DNA from 2 places in the Terribacillus sp. FSL K6-0262 genome. Region 1 is predicted to be linked to the other one. Evidence: a T-box and tRNA genes for the amino acid it is inferred to sense, from the RefSeq annotation. Region 1 holds a T-box; the other holds one or more tRNA genes.

Region 1 (8,057 bases):
CGGAACAGGGGCCTCGAAATGCAGCCATTCCCCTGTTATCGGATGATGGAAACCAAGAACCGCAGCATGCAGCGCTTGTCCATCGATATCCAATGTCCTGCGCGGTCCATATTTTGGATCTCCGGCAAGCGGATAGCCGATATATTGCATATGCACACGGATTTGATGCGTCCTGCCTGTCTCCAGCTTACATTCAATGTATGTAAACTCCTCAAAACGCTCCAGCACTTCAAAATGCGTCACGGCAGGCTTTCCATTTTCGACTACCGCCATCTTCTGACGATCATTCGGATCACGTCCAATCGGAGCCTCCACTGTACCGAATTCATGGTCGATGACACCATGGACGATTGCCCGGTATTTCCGTTCGATGTCATGATCCTTCAGCATATCCGCCAATTTTTGATGTGCTTTATCATGCTTGGCTACAACAAGCAGACCGCTGGTATCTTTATCGATACGATGCACGATGCCTGGACGCATCATTCCATTGATACCGGATAGATCCTTCAGATGGTAAAGCAGGGCGTGAACCATCGTACCGGACTGATGGCCATTCGATGGATGTACGACCATGCCGCGCGGCTTGTTCACAACTGCGATATCTGCATCTTCGTAAATGATTTCAAGAGGAATGTCCTCTGCTTCGATTGTCATCTCTTCAGGTTCAGGGATCGACCAAGCGATTACATCTCCCTCTTGGACAGTATATTTATTTTTCACCTTGGCGCCGTTCACCGTGACCAGATCATCCTTGATCCAGCTCTGGGCCTGACTCCTGGAGACATCCTCCTGGATATCGGACAACAGCTTATCGATGCGCAAGCCTGCTTCCTCGGCTGCGACTGTATGTTCCAACTGACTCATGCTTCTTTTCGTCCTTTCTTCTTTCGCTCATCCAGCAGCATCGCAAGGATGATGAGGATGACACCTACAACCAGACAGGAATCCGCCACGTTGAAGATTGGATAATGATAGTCACCGAATCGTGTATCGACGAAATCGACGACTTCTTTACGGAACAGCCTATCGATGAAGTTACCGACCGCTCCGCCCAGAACAAGCGACAGACCTGTACCCATCAATTTGCTTTCTTTGCTATATTTCACAATATAATAGCTGACTATGACAATGACTATCGCTGTCACAAGATAAAAGAACCAGAAATGCCCTTCTAAAATGCCCCATGCCGCCCCTCGATTGCGGTGTGACGATAAATACAGGAAGTTATCGATGATCGGGATCGACTCTCCCTCTGTCATATTCTTTACTACTGCCAATTTTGCAAGCTGATCGATTATGATCAGGATAATCGCGATGACAAAATACATGGACCCATTTCCTCCGTTCCATACAATCTATCTTGCATTTTACCATAGATACGGTGAAAAAGATTGCAGAGATAAAAAGAAAGCTCCGCCCAAAAGCGAAGCTTTCCATCCATTACGCGTGATAATGTGCTTCCACGATCTCTGCACAGCGTGAGCATAGATCCGGATGCTTCTCATTCTGTCCGACAGTCTCAGAAGCAACCCAGCAGCGTTCGCATCTGTCTGCAGGATGTTTCTCCACTCGGACGGCCACATGCTCATAATCTGCGGCTTCTGGATCTGCGTCCACCACATTGGCTTCGGATACGATAAGCAGCTGATGCAGATTGTCGATACCTTGAAGCAGCTGTTTTGTTTCATCATCTTTCGCAACGATTGTCAGTTTGGATTCAAGCGATTTACCGATCACTTTTTCACTGCGTGCGATTTCCAATGCTTTCAAAACGTCATCGCGGACTTTCATGAAATGATCCCATTTTGCAAGCAAGGCATCATGATCGGCAATTGCTGCTGCTTCAGGGAAGTCTGTCAGCTGGACGCTTTCTGCTTTTTCACCTGGGATATAGCTCCATGCTTCCTCTGTTGTATGGGCAAGGATCGGTGCAAGCATTTGTACAAGCGCTTTGACGATTTCATAATAAGCAGTTTGGATGCTGCGGCGGGCTGGGTTATCAGCAGCTTCGATATAAAGGATATCTTTACCGAAGTCCAGATAGAATGCACTTAATTCCACGGAACAGAAGCTCAAGACAGCAGAGTACACGTCGGCAAATTCAAATTTATCGTAGCTTTCGCGTACATGCTTGATCAAGTCGGATAGCTTCGCAAGCATGTAACGATCGACTTCGGTCATGTCAGCATGCGCCACACTATCCTTGGCAGGATCGAAATCATGCAAGTTGGCAAGCAGGAAGCGGAATGTGTTCCGGATCTTACGGTAGCCCTCTGATGTCTGCTTGATGATTTCATCGGAAATCCGGACATCGGATTGATAATCGACCGACGCCACCCATAGGCGAAGGATATCAGCACCATACTGCTTCATGATTTTCGACGGCACGACGATGTTGCCGAGTGATTTACTCATCTTCTTGCCTTTTCCGTCCAAAGCGAACCCATGGCTGAGGACAGCTTTATACGGAGCTTTGCCAGTTACGGCCACAGCAGTTGTCAAAGAAGAGTTGAACCAGCCGCGGTATTGGTCGGAACCTTCCAAATAAAGATCAGCCGGACGCTGCAATTCAGGGCGGTTTTCCAATACACCTTGGTGCGAGGATCCGGAATCGAACCATACGTCCATGATGTCTGTTTCTTTCGTGAAGATGCCGTTCGGGCTGTGCTCGGAAGTGAATCCTTCCGGAAGCAAATCTTTCGCTTCCCTTTCGAACCAGACATTGGAGCCATGTTCAAGGAATAGGTCGGACACATGCTGGATCGTTTCTTCCGTGATGATCGGTTCACCGTCTTCACCGTAGAATACCGGAATCGGGACACCCCACGCACGCTGACGTGAAATACACCAGTCTTCGCGGTCACGGAACATGTTATAAAGACGTGTTTCGCCCCATTTCGGGAACCATTCCACCTCTTTGATCTGCTCGATGATCTGATCACGGAATGCTTTGATGGAAGCAAACCATTGTGCTGTCGCACGATAGATGACTGGTTTCTTCGTCCGCCAGTCATGCGGATAAGAATGCGTGAAGAAGTCGAGTTTCAATAATGCGCCTTTTTCTTCAAGCAGTTCCGTGATGTTCTTGTTTGCCTTATCATAGAATACCCCTTCGAAACCAGGAGCTTCTTTGGTAAATACGCCTTTGTCATCCAATGGGCTGATGATCGGCAGTTTATATGGCTGGCTGGCGAAGAAATCCTCTTCCCCATGTCCTGGTGCTGTGTGCACACAGCCAGTACCGCTGTCTGTCGTAACATGTTCACCAAGGATGATCAATGAATCACGGTCATAGAAAGGATGCTGTGTCGTCACGTATTCCGCTTCTTTTCCTTTGAACGTTTTCAATACTTGCAGATCATTCCATTCAAGCGTTTCCGCTACACTATTGAGCAGATCTTCCGCAACGACATATTTCTCCGCACCGACTTGCGCTACCACGTATGTCACTTCCGGATGAAGGGAGATCGCAACGTTTGCAGGCAATGTCCAAGGAGTCGTCGTCCAGATGATGAACTTCTCATCACCCTCGAAAAGATTTTTACCGTCTTTGACTTGGAAGGCAACATAAATCGATGCAGAACGTTTATCCTGATACTCGATTTCAGCTTCAGCCAAAGCCGATTCAGAGGATGGGGACCAGTAAACCGGCTTCATGCCTTTATAGATGTAACCTTTTTTAGCCATCTCCCCGAATACCTTGATTTGTGCTGCTTCATAGTCTTTCGTCAATGTGATGTATGGATTGTCCCAATCACCGCGGACACCAAGCTGCTTGAACTGGCTGCGCTGGTTATCGATTTGCTGCAAGGCATATTCCGCACAGAGACGGCGGAATTCCGCAACCGTCATTTTTTTGCGGTCGACTTTTTTCTTGGTCAGCGCCTGCTCGATCGGCAGGCCATGTGTATCCCAGCCTGGAACATATGGTGCATGGAAGCCAGACATGGATTTATAGCGGACGATGAAGTCTTTCAATACTTTATTCAACGCATGCCCCATGTGCAAGTCGCCATTGGCATATGGAGGTCCGTCATGCAATACGAAGAGCGGACGCCCTTCTGTTCTGTCCTGCACTTTTTGGTAGATATTTTTTTCTTCCCATTCCTGCTGCATTTTCGGTTCTTTGTTCGGCAGATTGCCGCGCATCGGGAATGCCGTTTCCGGCATCAGCAGTGTGTCTTTGTAATCCAATGTTCTTCCTCCTTGTCATGACCGAGCTTGGGGTAAAAAAAGAGCCCCTCAGCATCCCAAAAGGGACGAGAGAGACTCGCGGTACCACCCTTATAGACGGATTTCATCCGTCCACTCGAAATTCGTAACGTGAATGAGACGTCCATTTCTACTGCTTGCGGTTCGAATGGAAACTAACGGGTGATGTTCGGAAGAAATACCCTGCCAGGCTCTCACCTTCCCCGGCTCGCTTTGAAGCGTATGGACTTCCTACTGTCCCGATCACAGTCTTTTTATCTTGGTCATGTTGTTTGCTAATAATAGTAAAATTATATGTAAGTTTGTGAAAAACGTCAAGCGGGCTTTATTCCGCCGGCTCTTCCTCAGGCTCATACGCAACCTCTGTGGCGAATAAACCATCCCAATCATCCGTTTCAATCATCTCAAGCTGTGCTTCCACAAGCATCTTCAAGCGTGTCCGGAATACTTTCGCCTGCTTTTTGAGTTCCTCGACTTCCAAGGCAATCTGACGTGATTTCGTGAGGGACTCGTTGATGATCCGGTCTGCATTCTTCTCCGCTTCCTTGATGATCAGCTTGGACTCTTTCATTGCATTGCCCTTCACTTCTTCTGCCGTTTCCTGCGCTACAAGGATCGACTTATTCAAAGTCGTTTCAATGTTATTGAAATGACCAAGGCGTTCCTCCAGCTGCTGGACCCGTTCTTCCAAGTCCTTTTTCTCCCGGATGATGATCTCGTAATCCTTGATCACCCTGTCGAGGAAGTCGTTTACATCATCTTCATCATAACCGCGGAATCCGCGGGCGAACTCTTTATTGTGGATATCCAAAGGTGTTAATGGCACGACGGCCACCTCCTGTTAAAAGATCTAATAATTGCTGTTATTCGACAAAGATAGCATAAAACAGCCATTTCGGCTACTTTAATTTTTCCAATGTGATACGCAGCTTGTCCTTCTTGGTCGTACCCTTCACTTGTGCAAGCTTGCCCCGCCCTTTGCCGCGCAGGGAAATGAGATCCCCTTCAGCCAGCTGATAGCTGACATCTTCGACAATCCTGAAGTTGACTTTGACGAGGCCTTTTTGAATCCGCTCCGCCGCCTGCTGCCTTGACAAACGGAAAAGCTCCTTCATCACAGCATCCAGCCTGAGGGAGGATACAGTGGCTTCCACACGCAGCCACTCCAGCTTTTCCGGCCTGAAATTCGCCGGATCGACTGTCTCCCATGATACCTTCGCTCGTTTGACTTCCACTAAATTCGCACGTATGTAGACGGCGATGTCCGAAGTGGTGAAAAGCTGGATGACACCATCACTCACACTGATATCGCCCAGCTTCTTGCGATCGATGCCCAGGGAAAGAAATGAACCCATCACATCACGATGTTCAAGCGTGACAAATTTGGCGGGATAGGCGGCTTCGAGCAGCTCGATGCTGAAATCCTCCGGTGTTATCGTGTCATAGATCGGGGCGATGATGCCCCGCTTTCTTTCTGCGTCCTCGGATCCGCCCGAAAAAGCCCACTGCAGTTCTGGCTGGCCGCTTAGCAGCTGCCGGAAAATAAGCTGTTCCCGTGGATCCAGGAAATCGGTCACCCGAGGCTGGTACTGACGTTCCACTTGTTCCATCCAGGAAAGGATCTGGTCGATGAAAGGACGCTCCTCTTCCCGGTAATGCTGATAGATACTCACGTAGTCATATACTCCTTAATCAATAGAAAATCATCGCGTAAATGGTATATAACCCACTCCGTGCCAAATTGAGGACGATGATCGCAACGATCGGCGACAGATCGATCATCCCCAGCGGCGGAATGAACCTGCGGAATACATCCAAATACGGCTCACAAATTCGTCCCAGGATCTCCCCGAACGCTGACTGCCTGGCTCCAGGGAACCACGACATCAGGATATAGACGATCAATGCCAGGGAATAAACCTGGAATGCTGCACTAATTATGTTCCAAAGCATCTGCTTTTACCACCTCTTATTATAGTCATCCTGTTCCTCTACCATATCGGATATACTGCCGGTAAGCTCGATATTGTCCGGAGCGCATAGGAACGTCTGACTGCCCAGCTTTTGAATATCACCATTGAGAGCGTAAACCGTTCCGCTGAGAAAATCAACGATTCGCTTCGCCTGATGGTGGTCGACACGCTGCAAATTGAGCACGACTGCCCTTCTGTTCACCACATGATCAGCAATTTCCTGCGCTTCATTATAAGTCCTTGGCTCACAGAGGACGACTTTGGAGGAGGATTGTACACTTTTCAGGCTCACAACATTCTGAGCCTGGCTCTGATTCCGCCCGCCTTGTCGGTAAGGCTCGATTTCTTCTTGTTCTTCAGCCTGTTCCTCGACGTATTCATACTCCTCGTCATCCACAGTAAAGAAATTCTTCATCTTATTCTTGAAACTCATATTATTCACCTCGCTTATTGATATGGACCTACAAGGGCAGAGCCGACCCGGACATGTGTCGCTCCTTCTTCTATTGCAATTTTGAAATCATTACTCATTCCCATGGATAACATGGTGCACGGTGCATGGGCCATATTTTCAGCTGCCGCTTCATCACGCAGCTTCCTCAATCCGCTGAAAACACCGCGGAGCACATCTTCATCCTGTGTATTGGGTGCCATTGTCATCAACCCGACAACCTCGATCGCAGGATATGCCGCAAGCTTCCGGATGAAAGCAAGTGTTTCATCTGGTGACACGCCGGATTTGGTTTCTTCTCCGCTTACGTTGACCTGCACAAAGCACTTGATTTTCCTGGCAGCCCGTTTCTGTATTTCCTTTGCCAATGAAAGCCTATCGAGTGCATGCAGATAATCCACTTGATTGATGACATCTTTCACTTTCCTGGATTGCAGATTGCCGATGAAATGCCAATTGGCTTTTTCCCCGATTGCGGCCTGCTTCTCCAGGAAGCCCTCGATCCGGTTCTCACCCAAATCGACAATCCCAGCATCGACAGCTTCTTTTGTTCGTTCAATTGTAACATATTTCGTGACTGCAAGGAGTGTAATATCCTCGGATTTCCGGCCGGATTGGGCCGCTGCCGAGCTGATCTCCTCCCTGATCCGTTCCAGATTCTGTTTTACTGTATTCATACTTGCTCCTCTTTCATTCCGATAAAACCGAGCATTCTGCCGGTTTTCCCCTGATCCTCCCGGTGTGAATAAAATTCCGGGGAATCATATGTACAATAGGCTGCTGTCAGTATGTTACCGCTCATGATTCCTGCCCGCTGCAGATAAAGTCGGTTGAGCGCCTGCAAATCAAGCTGGAATCGGCCATGAGCATGGGAATCAAGCACCTCATCCCGGAATTGTACCGGAATCTGCTGAACGATACGACCGTCCACTTCATACCTGTTTTTGGAAATGCACGGTCCAATCATTACCTGCAGATTATCCTTGTCTGCTCCACGGGCACAAAGCGCCTCGACCATTTTCCCTGCCATATCGGCGACGGTTCCGCGCCAGCCAGCATGCGCCATCCCGATCCATCCATTGGCTGCATCACAGAAGTAAAGCGGCACGCAGTCGGCAAAGAATGCAGAAAGCAGTATTCCTTTTTCCTTGGTGATCAGGCCATCGACTGCCGGCAGGCTGTCTGCCAAATCCCTGCTGCCGCGGCCAGCTTCCTGTTTTGTGACGACTGCTATTTCCGTTCCATGGACCTGTTCCCCCAGGACCCATTTATCCAATGGAAAATGAATGGCGTCTGCAAGCAGCTCACGATTCCGGATGACATCCTTTGGATCATCCCCGACATGCAGCCCCATATTCAGACTATCAAAAGGTGCTTTGCTCACACCATGGTATTTTGTCGTAATCCCGCTGACGATG
Region 2 (8,057 bases), 1.2 Mb from region 1:
TCGTTGAGACAGTGCCCAAGTCGTTGCACCTTTCGTGCGGGTCGGAACTTACCCGACAAGGAATTTCGCTACCTTAGGACCGTTATAGTTACGGCCGCCGTTTACTGGGGCTTCGGTTCACAGCTTCGGGACGAAGTCCCTAACCATTCCCCTTAACCTTCCAGCACCGGGCAGGTGTCAGCCCCTATACTTCGCCTTACGGCTTTGCAGAGACCTGTGTTTTTGCTAAACAGTCGCTTGGGCCTTTTCACTGCGGCTTCTCCTAAAAAGAAGCACCCCTTCTCCCGAAGTTACGGGGTCATTTTGCCGAGTTCCTTAACGAGAGTTCTCCCGATCATCTTCGGTTACTCACCGTGCCTACCTGTGTCGGTTTGCGGTACGGGCACCTATTTCCTCACTAGAGGCTTTTCTTGGCAGTGTGAAATCAGGAACTTCGGTACTAAATTTCCCTCCCCATAACCGCCTGGAATCATGTTGAGTGGATTTGCCTGCTCAACTTCCTCACGGCTTGGACGCGCATGACCAGCAGCGCGCTTTCCTTATCCTCCTGCGTCCCCCCATCGTTCAAGCGGATTTAGGTGGTACAGGAATATCAACCTGTTATCCATCGCCTACGCCTTTCGGCCTCGGCTTAGGCCCCGACTAACCCTGAGCGGACGAGCCTTCCTCAGGAAACCTTGGGCTTTCGATGAAAGAGATTCTCACTCTTTTTTCGCTACTCATACCGGCATTCTCACTTCTAAGCGCTCCAGCCGTCCTCACGATCGACCTTCACAGCCCTTAGAACGCTCTCCTACCACTGACATCGTAGATGTCAATCCGCAGCTTCGGTGGTGTGTTTAGCCCCGGTATATTTTCGGCGCAGCGTCACTCGACCAGTGAGCTATTACGCACTCTTTCAATGATGGCTGCTTCTAAGCCAACATCCTGGTTGTCTAAGCAACGCCACATCCTTTTCCACTTAACACACACTTTGGGACCTTAGCTGGCGGTCTGGGCTGTTTCCCTTTCGACCATGAACCTTATCACCCATGGTCTGACTCCCAAAGTAGATTGATTGGCATTCGGAGTTTGACTGAATTCGGTAACCCGATGAGGGCCCCTAGTCCAATCAGTGCTCTACCTCCAACCATCATCCTTTGAGGCTAGCCCTAAAGCTATTTCGGAGAGAACCAGCTATCTCCGTGTTCGATTGGCATTTCACCCCTACCCACACCTCATCCCCGCACTTTTCAACGTGCGTGGGTTCGGGCCTCCAGTCAGTGTTACCTGACCTTCACCCTGGACATGGGTAGATCACACGGTTTCGGGTCTACGACCACCTACTATGTCGCCCTATTCAGACTCGCTTTCGCTGCGGCTCCGTCTTTTCAACTTAACCTTGCAGGGGATCGTAACTCGCCGGTCCATTCTACAAAAGGTACGCCGTCACCCATTAACGGGCTTCGACTACTTGTAGGCACACGGTTTCAGGTTCTATTTCACTCCCCTTCCGGGGTGCTTTTCACCTTTCCCTCACGGTACTGGTTCACTATCGGTCACTAGGGAGTATTTAGCCTTGGGAGATGGTCCTCCCGGATTCCGACGGAATTTCACGTGTTCCGCCGTACTCAGGATACACTCCGGAGGAAACCACATTTCAAGTACAGGGCTCTTACCTTCTATGGCGGGCCATTCCAAGCCGCTTCGTCTACATGGTTTCTTTGTAACTCCAAAGGAGTGTCCTACAACCCCAGAAGGCAAGCCTTCTGGTTTGGGCTGATTCCGTTTCGCTCGCCGCTACTTGGGAAATCGCATTTGCTTTCTCTTCCTCCGGGTAATGAGATGTTTCAGTTCCCCGGGTCTGCCTCGCATCACCTATGTATTCAGTAATGCGTACTATCCAATAACGGATAGCGGGTTCCCCCATTCGGAAATCTCCGGATCAAAGCTTACTTACAGCTCCCCGAAGCATATCGGTGTTAGTCCCGTCCTTCATCGGCTCCTAGTGCCAAGGCATCCACCGTGCGCCCTTCTTCACTTAACTAATAACGCATGATGCATTAAATCGCGACAATATATATTGTCTTGCTTTAAAGTTTGATGTTCTGGCATGTTGTTTCTTATCTAGTTTTCAAGGTTCACATAATGGTGGAGCCTAGCGGGATCGAACCGCTGACCTCCTGCGTGCAAAGCAGGCGCTCTCCCAGCTGAGCTAAGGCCCCGAATAAAAAATAGATGGTGGGCCTAAGTGGACTCGAACCACCGACCTCACGCTTATCAGGCGTGCGCTCTAACCAGCTGAGCTATAGGCCCATCTATAAGGATATGCAGTTTACAGCTTGATCCTTCAAAACTGAACAAACAACCCAATTACGTGTCTACTACGAAGTAGTAGTTCCAATTATCCTTAGAAAGGAGGTGATCCAGCCGCACCTTCCGATACGGCTACCTTGTTACGACTTCACCCCAATCATTGATCCCACCTTCGGCGGCTGGCTCCAAAAGGTTACCTCACCGACTTCGGGTGTTACCAACTCTCGTGGTGTGACGGGCGGTGTGTACAAGGCCCGGGAACGTATTCACCGCGGCATGCTGATCCGCGATTACTAGCGATTCCGGCTTCATGCAGGCGAGTTGCAGCCTGCAATCCGAACTGAGAATGGTTTTATGGGATTTGCTTAGCCTCGCGGCTTCGCTGCCCTTTGTACCATCCATTGTAGCACGTGTGTAGCCCAGGTCATAAGGGGCATGATGATTTGACGTCATCCCCACCTTCCTCCGGTTTGTCACCGGCAGTCACTCTAGAGTGCCCAACTGAATGCTGGCAACTAGAATCAAGGGTTGCGCTCGTTGCGGGACTTAACCCAACATCTCACGACACGAGCTGACGACAACCATGCACCACCTGTCACGCTGTCCCCGAAGGGAACGCCTTGTCTCCAAGGTTGTCAGCGGATGTCAAGACCTGGTAAGGTTCTTCGCGTTGCTTCGAATTAAACCACATGCTCCACCGCTTGTGCGGGCCCCCGTCAATTCTTTTGAGTTTCAGCCTTGCGGCCGTACTCCCCAGGCGGAGTGCTTAATGCGTTAACTTCAGCACTAAGGGGCGGAAACCCCCTAACACCTAGCACTCATCGTTTACGGCGTGGACTACCAGGGTATCTAATCCTGTTTGCTCCCCACGCTTTCGCGCCTCAGCGTCAGTTACAGACCAGAGAGTCGCCTTCGCCACTGGTGTTCCTCCACATATCTACGCATTTCACCGCTACACGTGGAATTCCACTCTCCTCTTCTGCACTCAAGTTCCCCAGTTTCCAATGACCCTCCACAGTTAAGCTGTGGGCTTTCACATCAGACTTAAGAAACCGCCTACGCGCCCTTTACGCCCAATAATTCCGGACAACGCTTGCCCCCTACGTATTACCGCGGCTGCTGGCACGTAGTTAGCCGGGGCTTTCTGGTCAGGTACCGTCAAGGTACAAGCAGTTACTCTTGTACTTGTTCTTCCCTGACAACAGAGCTTTACGACCCGAAGGCCTTCATCGCTCACGCGGCGTTGCTCCGTCAGACTTTCGTCCATTGCGGAAGATTCCCTACTGCTGCCTCCCGTAGGAGTCTGGGCCGTGTCTCAGTCCCAGTGTGGCCGATCACCCTCTCAGGTCGGCTATGCATCGTCGCCTTGGTGGGCCGTTACCCCACCAACTAGCTAATGCACCGCGGGCCCATCTGTAAGTGACAGCCGAAACCGTCTTTCCATTTCCGATCAGGAGAAAGGAAATACTATCCGGTATTAGCCCCGGTTTCCCGGAGTTATCCCAGTCTTACAGGCAGGTTGCCCACGTGTTACTCACCCGTCCGCCGCTCATTCCGCCAGATTCACCCCGAAGGGGTCATCTGGTTTCCTGCGCTCGACTTGCATGTATTAGGCACGCCGCCAGCGTTCGTCCTGAGCCAAGATCAAACTCTCCATGAAAGTGTTGATGCATTGCTCGTCAGAGCTGACGTTGATCTTACGATCATGTCGTTTAGTTCGTAATTGGTTGTTTTGTTCAGTTTTCAAGAATCAAGTTGTTGTCGCTCGTTTCAGCGACTAGAACATCTTATCATGTCTCAATTGTTTTTGTCAACAACTTTTTTAAAAAACTTGATAATCTGTCCGGCACGTTTTTTTGTCTTACCTTAGCGCCGTTTAACAGTATACGACCTATTTCGATATGAGTCAACAGCTTTTTTCTATTAATTTTCAAAAGCCGCCGAGAGGCCCTTGTATGGAGCTATCTGACTATAGAAGGGAAACGCCATCCATGGGCCAGCATCAGTCCATTTTAACATAAAGGAAAGCTCCGCATCCAACGGAGCTTTCCTACTTTTCCTCTATTCCTATCACAGGTGGCTTTGATGATTTCCTTCAGATGACAGTAAATCCTGCAGTCAATGTCTGGAGAGTCTTCTTCATTGAGCATGTAAACGCCATTGTCATTCCCGCATTCCAATGGAGAAAGAAACGATTACTGCCGCACCTATCAACACCCCGCAAACGAGCACATTCTGCAGCGTACACCCAGAGGATATCCCCCTCGTTTCTGTTTCATTCATGAGGCTGTCCCTTCTCCACACCCGAGAGCGTATGCCGTGAGAAGTCATCCAATGGCTGTGCTTCCCATCAATCAAGTTGCAGGGGCTTCTTTCAAACATGACATCTTACTGATTCCGAAGTCATAACAGAGAGCGCAGCTGCTAAGATTACTCCCCCTAATGCCACCAGCAGGGTGCCGACCTCTGCACCGGGTGCTTTTCTTTGCTTTTCAGTTCATTATAGCTGCCTGCTTCCAGCCTTCACTTCTTCCTCCGTCAATCCGTCTTAAGAGGTCCAAGAGCATGTAGACTTCTTTTGCATCCATTCGATCGGCCTCCATTCGCTCCGATCCGCTTGCTCTCCTATTGGTGTCCCCCAGCTGACCGAAATAGAATCATTTTTTGTAAAAATATTGTCCTTTCTATGTAACAGTTGCAGACAAGCATCATGTTCGGGGACAGGCATGCATAGAATGGAACTACATTACGGGAGCAGCGAAGGGAATGATATGCATGCAGCACTTTTATGTATTCCGTTTCAACAAATGGAAAAGATGGGCATTCGTCGTTGCAGCAGCAATGTTCACGGCACTGATCATCTGGATGGAGACGAGCAGTTCATTATCCGTCTTTTCCTCAAAGGAAAAACCAGCAGCCCTGACTCAAGGAAGCAAGGATGAGCCTAATATTGCCCTCACCTTCAATATAAGCTGGGGAGATACGCAAGCCATCCCTATACTGGATGAATTGAAAGAACAGAATGTGAAAGCAACCTTCTTTGTCAGCGGCGAATGGGCAGAGCGACATCCGCAAATCGTCGATCGCATCGTCGAAGATAAGCATGAACTCGGAATGATGGGATACCGTTACAAGAGCTATATCGAACAAGAGCCTGCCCAAATAAGAAAGGATCTATCCTACGCTAAAGAGATATTCCGGAAACTCGGTCACGAGGATATCGAATTAGTCCGTGCGCCAACAGGAGATTTCACAACAGAGATTATTCAATTGTCCGAGACGCTCGGCTTGAAGGTGATCCAATACAGTGTGAATCCGCAGGACTGGCGCAATCCGGGCACGCAGCTCATCGTCGATGAAGTCATGGAGGAAGCAAGCAATGGCGATATCATCCAGCTGCATGCTTCCGACTCCGTCAAACAGACCGAAAAGGCCCTGGAAACCATCCTTCCGGCACTGAAGAATAAAGGCTATCATTATGTGACAGTCAGCGAATTGATTGCCGGGGGATCCCCGGAGCTGAAAGAAGTGAATTGATGCATAAACATGGCTCCTTCTGCGCAAAGTAAGTGTACTTACTAAAAGTGGAAGGAGCACGTGATTATGTTTGTACGGTTAGTGCCGATCCTGATATTATCCCTATTCGTGCTTGCTTCATGCACAGGCGGGCAAGCCGCCGAAAGCAGCCAGCCGGATTATGATACGACCAAGCAGATGGTCGCCGATATATTGAAGACGGATGAAGGCAAGAAAGCCATTTCGGAAGTGATGTCTGATGAGACGATGCAGGATTTGGTTTCGCTGGATGCCAGCAAAGTGGAAGATGCCATCAATAAATCATGGACCTCGGAAGAAGGACAGAAATTCTGGAAAGAACGCTTCGAGGATCCGGAATTTGTAGCTGCTTTCGCGAAAAATATCGGACCTGAGCAGAAGAAGCTTGTCAAAGATTTGATGAATGATTCCGATTTCCAAAAGCAGCTCCTGCAGCTCCTGCAGGATCCGAAGGTACAGGAGCAAATGCTGAATGTGATGAAAAGCCAGGAATTCCGAAAAGAACTGGAAAAGACAATCCAAGAGTCCGCTGAAACACCTATGTTTGAACAGAAGCTGATGCAAACCGTCCAAAAAGCATTGGAAGAAGCCCAGTCAAAACAGAAAGAAGAAGCAAAATGACGGAAACCACCTCTGCTATAGCAAGTGTAAATACGAGGCTACAGCACTCCTGCTTCAAGGTTGTATTACAAAAGCCAAATAAAAAGCTGAGAGCAAATACTCTCAGCTTTTTGGTCATTGCATATATTTTTCCAGGATCGCTCTTGCCAAGTCATCATACGCATCTCCAAGCGGATGATCCTCCTGGTAGACAGCCGGTGCAAAGACGCCTTCTTCTTTATAAGGCTGCGCCAGAGGCAAGCGGCCGATCACTTCCGTATCAAGTGCATCTGCAAGCTTGTCCCCGCCTCCTTGGCCGAATACATATTCTTTCTCACCTGTGGCCTGCACTTCGTAATATGCCATGTTTTCCACGACGCCGAGGATTTCATGCTCGGTTCGGATAGCCATCTGCCCGGCACGCGCCGCGACGAAGGCTGCATTAGGATGCGGTGTAGTGACGATGATCTCCTTGGAGGATGGCAGCATCGTATGAATATCCAAGGCCACATCCCCTGTCCCCGGAGGAAGATCGACAAGCAAGTAGTCCAAATCATCGCCCCATTGCACTTCCTTGAAGAAGCTTGTCAGCATTTTTCCAAGCATTGGGCCGCGCCAGATGACCGGACCATTGTCCTCGACGAAGAAGCCCATGGAAATGACTTTCACGCCAAAACGCTCCACTGGTGTGATTTTGTCATCGACTACTTCCGGGCGCTTCTCGATACCCATCATTTCCGGCACACTGAAGCCGTATATATCCGCATCGATGATACCGACCTTGAAGCCGATTCGGGCCAGTGCCACTGCCAAGTTGACCGTGACGGTTGATTTACCGACACCGCCTTTACCGCTGGCAATGTTGATGAATTTCGTTTTCGTATCTTTATCCAGCAATGACTTCTGCTTGCCGGAGGATTGGGTTTGGCTATAGCGGTCCACGATTTCCTGCGGAAGCTGATCGAAACGCAGACCCACCGTGGCTGCCCCTGCACTTTTCAGGACATTGACAACCTCCTGCTGCAGCTGCATCTGTTCAGCTGTATTCGTCTTGCCAACCAAAATCTTCACGCTGACATGACGTTTCTCTTCCTTGATCCGGATATCTGCGATGGCGCCGGTTTCACCCAGCGTCGTATGTAGAAAAGGATCTTCGATATCATTCAAAAGCTCCCGTACTTTTTCTTCTGTCACCATGTGAACGCCCCCTACCTAGCTTGTTCCGGAAAACGGTTTCCAGACTGCTTTTACCGCTAGTATAACACATCTTTAAGACTGCTAGGCAAGCGGCGCTCGGTCATTCATCCTCCGGTATCTTCTCTGTCGTGTAACGGAGAATGCCTTCATAAATACTGAAGGCCATTCTATCCTGGTACGATGTATCCTTCAAGAGCTCCAACTCCTGCGGATTCGACATGAATCCGATCTCGACAAGCGCTCCTGTAGGTTCCGCATGTTTCAGAAGATACATCGTATTCAAGGCCAGCGGTACTCGTTTCGTATTTTCCAGATTGCGCTTGATTTCATCCTGGATAAAAGTAGCCAACGCTTTACTGCCTTCCCTGTTTTCATTATAAAACGTCTGGGCTCCTGACCATCTCGTAGAA

The links. The T-box of region 1 lies ahead of ileS (isoleucine--tRNA ligase). A T-box ahead of a tRNA ligase gene usually reads a tRNA of that ligase, here a tRNA-Ile.
Region 2: it encodes a tRNA-Ile, which carries the amino acid that the T-box ahead of ileS (isoleucine--tRNA ligase) is inferred to sense. The anticodon was not compared.

The regions. Positions count from the first base shown of each region.
Region 1 covers NZ_CP150277.1:270,007-278,063, forward strand. The annotation lists gene MHI54_RS01330 (RluA family pseudouridine synthase) at 1-867, opposite strand, end outside; gene lspA (signal peptidase II) at 864-1,331, opposite strand; gene ileS (isoleucine--tRNA ligase) at 1,444-4,197, opposite strand; T-box leader at 4,256-4,471, opposite strand; gene MHI54_RS01345 (DivIVA domain-containing protein) at 4,541-5,041, opposite strand; gene MHI54_RS01350 (RNA-binding protein) at 5,115-5,888, opposite strand; gene MHI54_RS01355 (YggT family protein) at 5,908-6,168, opposite strand; gene MHI54_RS01360 (cell division protein SepF) at 6,175-6,621, opposite strand; gene MHI54_RS01365 (YggS family pyridoxal phosphate-dependent enzyme) at 6,636-7,316, opposite strand; gene pgeF (peptidoglycan editing factor PgeF) at 7,313-8,057, opposite strand, start outside.
Region 2 covers NZ_CP150277.1:1,498,256-1,506,312, forward strand. The annotation lists rRNA gene MHI54_RS07740 (23S ribosomal RNA) at 1-2,026, opposite strand, end outside; tRNA gene MHI54_RS07745 (tRNA-Ala) at 2,129-2,204, opposite strand; tRNA gene MHI54_RS07750 (tRNA-Ile) at 2,219-2,295, opposite strand; rRNA gene MHI54_RS07755 (16S ribosomal RNA) at 2,394-3,955, opposite strand; gene pdaB (polysaccharide deacetylase family sporulation protein PdaB) at 5,071-5,832, shown strand; gene gerD (spore germination lipoprotein GerD) at 5,899-6,471, shown strand; gene MHI54_RS07770 (Mrp/NBP35 family ATP-binding protein) at 6,586-7,647, opposite strand; gene cwlD (N-acetylmuramoyl-L-alanine amidase CwlD) at 7,748-8,057, opposite strand, start outside.